One region of the Tardiphaga sp. 215_C5_N2_1 genome, then DNA from elsewhere that is predicted to be linked to it. Evidence: riboswitches for the same ligand, from Rfam matches in the RefSeq annotation. Region 1 holds a riboswitch; the other holds the start of a gene.
The links. Region 1 has a riboswitch for cobalamin ahead of AB7828_RS12660 (DUF1636 family protein). Riboswitches for the same ligand answer to the same signal wherever they lie in the genome.
Positions count from the first base shown of each region.

Region 1 (3,568 bases):
GACGCAACACGGCCTTGAGCTTGGCTTCGATCTCGGCGAGCTTTTCCGGGGCGACGAGATCGCTCTTCGAGAGAACCACGAGATCGGCGCAAGCCAACTGGTCTTCGAACACTTCCTCGATGGGATCGTCGTGCTCGATACCCTCGTCCCTGGCGCGTTGCTCGGCAACGGCGTCTTCATCCAGCGTGACGCGGCCTTCAGAGAGCGCCAGCGCGTCGACGACAGTGACGACGCCATCGACAGTGGCGCGAGTCTTCACCGCCGGCCAGGCAAAGGCCTTCAACAGCGGCTGCGGCAGCGCAAGGCCGGAGGTCTCGATGACGATGGCATCGAGTGGACGCTCGCGCGACAGCAGCTTATCCATGGTCGGCACGAAATCGTCGGCGACGGTGCAGCAGATGCAGCCATTGGTAAGCTCGACGATATCGCCGGGCGCACAGGCCTTTACCGCGCATTCCTCGACCAGACCGCCATCGAAACCGGCATCGCCGAACTCATTGACGATCACGGCGATGCGGCGGCCATCGGCCTGGGTCAGCAGCGAGCGCAGCAGCGTGGTCTTGCCGGCGCCGAGAAATCCGGTGAGGACGGTGACGGGAACGCGGGACATTCAATTCTCCTGGGAACGCTTGAGCCAGAGCGGAAGCCCGGCGGAAATGAAAGCAACATTCGGCACGGCGGCCGCGATGATCTGGTTGAGGCGGCCCTGCGCATCGCGAAACGCGCGGCCGAGCGGTGTCTCAGGCACGAGGCCGAGGCCAACTTCGTTGGACACGAAAACGATCGGATAGCGCGAGACATCGAGGAAGCGCACCAGACGCTTCGCCTCGATCTCCGGATCGCGCTCGGCAAACATCAGATTCGACAGCCATAGCGTCAGGCAATCCACCAGCACGACGCGGCCGACCGTCGCCTCGCGCGTCAGCGCATCGACCAGCGCCAGCGGCTCTTCCACGGTGATCCAGCCTTCGCCGCGCTGCTTGCGATGCTGCGCGATGCGGGCATGCATCTCGTCGTCACCGGCCGTTGCAGTCGCAAGATAGACTTTGGTCAGGCCGATGCCATCGACCAGCCTCTCGGCAAAAGTTGACTTGCCGGACCGCGCACCACCCAGCACCAACGTGGTGGAGACCGCGGTCATTTCGGCGCACGCCCATCTTCAGGCGACCAACGCATCGGCGGCACGCGCGCGACCATGCCCTTGCGCAGCACCTCGGCGCGCTCGCGCCATGGCACCAGGCCGTAGTCGGCCTTCTGATAGGACTCCACGAAAGACACCAGCGCCGCGCTGCCGCTATCGGTCTGCAGATCGCCGAACAGGAACGTGTAGCCATCAGGGCTCGTCACCGCGACGGTTGCTGGCCGCTTGCAGACGCTGAGACACTGCACCGGACGCACCATCACGGCGGCATCGCCATCGCCGAGCGCGGCCTTCACCGCATCGAACATCTCCGGCCCGACAATCGTGCCGGTTTCGGCGGCCTTGCAGCTGATGCACACACTCACGACAACGGGACCAGCCGGCACGGGGCGCGGCGGTTCGACCGAAATTTGTTCGCCAGAGATATCGGCGCTGTCGTGATCCATCACATGCTCAGTTCATGCCCTCGCGGGCCTACGAGCTTTGTTGGATCGCGCCGACAGCATGGCCGTCAGTTCGCTCCCGTCCGGTGCACCCCGCCCCGACGACGCCTCCAAAGCACAGTTCGTGATGGCAGGTCTCCTGGCTTGCGAGTCACAGCCTGTTGCCGCCTTCCCAAGAATTCTGAAGAATTCCCAGTGGCACCGGCGCGGGCTCGTCGCTTACAGTTGCGGGGGCAGCGCCGGCCTCAAACCGGCTTCCCTATTCACCTTCCACGCGGAAGGACCATCGCAAAAGACGCTATCTGCCGGGTGCGCCGGGGTCAACCGCGCCGACGGACTGTAGCCCGGATCTGTTGACCTTGCAGGTCGTCTTGCGTCAGTTAGGCCGCGAAAAGGAACCCTATGTCCGCCCATTCCCAGCCCCTGTGGCAACCGCCCGCCATTGCGCCTGTTGACCCGCAGATCGCGGCAGGAATCCGCGCCGCCATCGACGGCAAGGCCAAGCCGCTGGGATCGCTCGGACGAATCGAGGAGCTGGCATTGCAACTCGGCATGATCCGGCATCCAGGCGAACCGCGCGGTGACAATGCCGTGCTGCTGGTGTTCGCTGGGGATCACGGACTGGTGGCCGAAGGCGTGTCGCAATATCCGTCGGCGGTCACGGTCGCGATGGTGATGACCTATCTGGCCGGCCGCGCCACGGCCAATGCTTTCGCCGCGGCCAACAACATCGACGTCCGCGTGATCGACATCGGCGTCGCCGCCGAGCTGCTGGTGCACCCGAAGCTGGTCGATGCAAAGGTTCGCATGGGTACGGCGAATGCCGCGCGCGAGCCAGCGATGACGGCAGAGCACGCGGCCGATGCGCTGACGCGCGGCTTCAGAATCGCCGTCGGTGAGATCAAGGCCGGCGCAGACATCATCGCGCTCGGCGAGATGGGAATTGGCAACACGGCCTCGTCGGCACTGGTGGTTCATCGACTCGCACCGGCACCCCTGGATGATTGTATCGGCGTTGGCGCCGGGCAGGATGATGCCGGCATGGCGCGCAAGCGCGCGGCGATCACGAAGGCGGCAGCGCGCAGCGACGCAACTGCGCCACTGGATGTGCTGGCCCAATTCGGCGGATTGGAAATCGCAGGCATGGCCGGAGCGATCCTCGGCGCAGCTTCGCAACGGCGGCCGGTGATCATCGACGGCTTCATCTCCAGCGCCGCGGCACTGCTCGCCGTTCGTCTGTGCCCGGCTGCACGCGGCTACTGCGTCTTCGCACATCGTTCGGCTGAACGCGGCCATGACATCGTGCTGAACGCGCTCGATGCCAAGCCGCTACTCGATCTCGGCTTGCGGCTCGGTGAAGGCACCGGCGCGCTGCTTGCGGTGCCGTTGGTCCGCGCCGCCGCGCGCATGCTGACCGACGTCGCCAGCCTCGACGACGTGCTGGCCGGAAATATCTAGATGAGGCTGGATCCGCATCTTTTGAATGCGATCCGTTTCCTGACGGTGCTGCCGGTACCGGCAACTGGCGACGCGCAGGATGCTGACTGGCTTGCGCGTGCAATGAAGTATTTTCCGATGGTCGGCGCCGGCATCGGTGCTGCATCCGCAATCGTGTTTCTCGTTGCCGGCGAATTCTGGTCACCGCTGATTTCTGCCCTGCTGGCGATCACGACAAGCATCGCCCTGACCAGCGCGCTGCATGAAGACGGCCTCGCCGACACAGCCGACAGTTTCGGCGGGGGCTGGACCGTCGAGAAGCGCCTTGCGATCATGAAGGACAGCCGCATCGGCACTTACGGGGCGCTGGCACTCGGCCTCGGCGTGGCACTGCGTATCGCGGCACTGGCAACATTACCTGTCTGGGCAGGTGCGGCATCACTCCTCGCCGTCCACGCCGCAGCACGCGCCATGCCGGCCTTCGTGATGAACCGCCTGCCCTATAGCGGCGATACCAGTGCGATGAAGGTCACTTACGCCGAGGCGC
Region 1 is NZ_CP197240.1:2,642,356-2,645,923, forward strand. Features, by position in the region: gene cobW (cobalamin biosynthesis protein CobW) at 1-610, opposite strand, end outside; gene cobU (bifunctional adenosylcobinamide kinase/adenosylcobinamide-phosphate guanylyltransferase) at 611-1,141, opposite strand; gene AB7828_RS12660 (DUF1636 family protein) at 1,138-1,587, opposite strand; cobalamin riboswitch at 1,697-1,887, opposite strand; gene cobT (nicotinate-nucleotide--dimethylbenzimidazole phosphoribosyltransferase) at 1,987-3,042, shown strand; gene cobS (adenosylcobinamide-GDP ribazoletransferase) at 3,043-3,568, shown strand, end outside.

Region 2 (3,568 bases), 3.0 Mb from region 1:
CTGGGATTTGGTGCTGGTGGCCGGCGGGCCTGGCCTGCCGACGGCAGAGGCCGACCCGCAGCTTACAGAGTGGCTGGCCAATACGGCGCTCCAGGCGGGGCGTTACGGTTCGGTGTGCACCGGGGCATTTGCGCTTGGTCATGCCGGCCTGCTTGACGACAAGACGGTGACGACGCACTGGCAGAATGCGCCGCTATTGGCGTTGCGTTTCCCCAAGGCACATGTGGAGTTCGATCGCATCTATAGCCGCGATGGCGCGCTGGTGACGTCGGCCGGTGTCACCGCAGGGATCGATTTGGGTCTCGCGCTGGTCCAGGAAGATCATGGCGCGGATGTCGCCCTGGCCGTAGCCAAGCGTCTGGTTGTGGTGGCGCAGCGCCAGGGTGGCCAGTCGCAATTCAGTCCCTATCTGGTACCGCCGGCCGAGCCGGATTCACCGATTGCGCGAGTCCATGCCCATGTCATGGCGCATCTGCGTGACGCGCACAGCGTGGATGAACTGGCCGATGTGGCGGGCATGAGCGCGCGCACCTTCGCGCGGGTGTTCAAGCTCGAGACCAAAATGACGCCGGCAGATTTTGTGGAGGGCGCCCGGATCGACACGGCACGCAACCGCCTCGAAGGCAGCGATCTGCCGCTGAAGGTGGTGGCTTATGAATCCGGTTTCACCACCGCCGAACATATGCGTCAGGTCTTCGTGCGGCGGCTGGGCCTGACACCCAGCCACTATCGGGCCAGCTTTCGCACGGTCTGATCCGCTCAGGCGAGTTGCAGCGAAGAAATCGGATCGCTCGCAGGAAAGCTGTCCATCAGCGCTTCGTTCAGCATTTCGTCGAGGCGCGCCGGGCGATCTGCTCCGTCGTCTCGAACGCCGTGAGCGCACCCGCTCGCTCTACGAAAGCGTTGAAGTTGATCCTTTCAGTGGTCGTCATCAGGTCGCGCATCGCATCCTCCATCGGTTGATCACGATGTTCTGCGCTTCGCGGTGCTCGGCGGCAACGAATCGCATCGTTCAGAAACCGCCAACGATCCCGCGGTTTCCGCCACACAAGCGGTTGTCCACTGAACCAACAGCCCTACCGAATTTGTTGCGTTCGGCTTCAATGCCCGCTTGACACTTCACCGCGGGTCACACCAAATGTAGATGTCACGGTCCGCCCTGTCGCAAGACTTGGTGGCTAAGAGGGAAGCCGGTAAAGACGCTGTTTTGCGTCATATTCCGGCGCTGCCCCCGCAACTGTAAGCAGTGAGTCTGTTTCGATTGAAGTCACTGATGCGCAAGCATCGGGAAGGCTGAAACAGACATTGACCTGCGAGCCAGGAGACCTGCCGCGACACCAGAACGTCCATGGGCGGGGTGTCCCAGCGGTCGCTTGCAGGCAATGCCGGCGGATCTCCGCCGTGTATTTTGCAGCGTCCTTTCGGCCCCAGCCCCCATTACTTGATGCATCACACGGGGTCTTGCCGATGCCTACTTCCTCTTCCGCTTTGTCCAACGGACGCGATGCGGCTCATGCGCCGCTGATTCAACTGTCGCCGGAAACGCTCGCTGCGCCTGCGCGCGAACCCTCGATGCAGATCATCCGACGCAACGGCACGGTGTCGCCGTTCGACGGCAGCAAGATTTCCGTGGCCATGACCAAGGCTTTCCTCGCGGTCGAGGGCCACACGGCAGCGGCCTCGCGCCGCGTCCATGAGGCGGTGGAACAGCTGACCGGCGAAGTCGTGGCCGCACTGACGCGCCGCGTCGGTGAGGGGCGCACCTTCCATATCGAGGACGTCCAGGATCAGGTCGAGCTAGCGCTGATGCGCAGCGAGCACCACAAGGTGGCCCGCGCCTATGTGCTGTACCGCGAGGAGCGCGCTCGCACCCGCGCCGAGGAACTGGCCGCGAAGCCGGCGCTCGTCTCCAGCGCACCGGTGCTGCATGTCACGCTCGCCAATGGCACCCGTGCGCCGCTCGATTCGGCGCGTCTGGCGCTGATCGTCAACGAGGCCTGCGCCGGCCTGGACGGCGTCGATGCCGCGCCCGTGCTGGAGGAAACGCGCCGCAATCTCTATGACGGCATCACGCTGGATGAGCTGGCACTGGCCGGCATCATGGCCGCGCGCACGTTGGTGGAACAGGAGCCGAACTACACCTTTGTCAGCGCCCGCCTGCTCCTCGACAAACTGCGTACCGAAGTCCTGTCCTTTGTCGGGGGCACGCCGACCCACGCGTCGCAGGCCGACATGACCACGCGTTACGCCGAATATTTCGGCGCCTATATCAAGACCGGCATTGCGGCCGAGCTGCTCGATCCCGAACTCGCGCGCTTCGATCTCAAGCGAATCTCGGCAGCGCTGAAGCCGGAGGGTGATCTCCAGTTTCAGTTCCTGGGCCTGCAAACGCTCTATGACCGGTACTTCCTGCATGTGCAGGGCAATCGGATCGAACTGCCGCAGGCGTTCTTCATGCGCGTTGCCATGGGCCTCGCGCTGCGCGAGATCGACCGCGAAGCCCGCGCGATCGAATTCTACAACCTGCTGTCGTCGTTCGACTTCATGGCCTCGACGCCGACGCTGTTCAATTCCGGCACGCTGCGGCCGCAGCTGTCGTCCTGCTTCCTCACGACGGTGGCCGACGATCTCGACGGCATCTTTAAGTCGGTGAAGGACAACGCACTGCTGGCGAAATATTCCGGCGGTCTCGGCAATGACTGGACGCGCGTGCGCGGTCTCGGCGCGCATATCAAGGGTACCAATGGCGAGAGCCAGGGCGTGGTGCCATTCCTCAAGGTCGCCAACGATACGGCCATCGCCGTCAACCAGGGCGGCAAGCGCAAGGGCGCGGTCTGCGCCTATCTCGAGACCTGGCACATCGACATCGAGGAATTTCTCGATCTCCGCAAGAACACCGGCGACGACCGCCGCCGCACGCACGATATGAACACTGCCAACTGGGTGCCGGATCTGTTCATGCAGCGCGTCGAGGCCGACGGCGAATGGACGCTGTTCTCGCCCGACGAGACGCCGGAACTGCATGATCTCTACGGCAAGCCATTCGCGGAGCGTTACGCGGCTTACGAAGAAAAGGCCGCGCGTGGAGAAATCCGCGTGTTCAAGAAAGTGCGCGCAACTGACCTGTGGCGCCGCATGCTGACCATGGTGTTCGAGACCGGCCACCCCTGGATCACCTTCAAGGACCCCTGCAATCTGCGTTCGCCGCAGCAGCATGCCGGCGTGATCCATTCATCGAATCTCTGCACGGAGATCACGCTGAACACGTCGGACGACGAAGTGGCCGTCTGCAATCTCGGTTCGGTCAATCTGCTGAACCACATCGGCAAAGTCGGCCTGGATCATGCGCAGCTCAAGCGCACCGTGACCACGGCGATGCGGATGCTCGACAATGTCATCGACATCAATTTCTACACCATCCCGGAAGCACGCCGTTCCAACCTCAAGCACCGTCCGGTCGGTCTGGGTCTGATGGGCTTCCAGGATGCGCTGCAGGTGCAGGGCATCGCGATGGCATCGGATGCGGCCGTGGCGTTTGCCGACACCAGCATGGAGGCGATTGCCTTCT
Region 2 is NZ_CP197240.1:5,662,994-5,666,561, forward strand. Features, by position in the region: gene AB7828_RS26885 (GlxA family transcriptional regulator) at 1-754, shown strand, start outside; gene AB7828_RS26890 (hypothetical protein) at 822-944, opposite strand; cobalamin riboswitch at 1,134-1,348, shown strand; gene AB7828_RS26895 (ribonucleoside-diphosphate reductase subunit alpha) at 1,468-3,568, shown strand, end outside.
Region 2: linked by a shared signal. The riboswitch ahead of AB7828_RS26895 (ribonucleoside-diphosphate reductase subunit alpha) and the one ahead of AB7828_RS12660 (DUF1636 family protein) in region 1 are both predicted to bind cobalamin.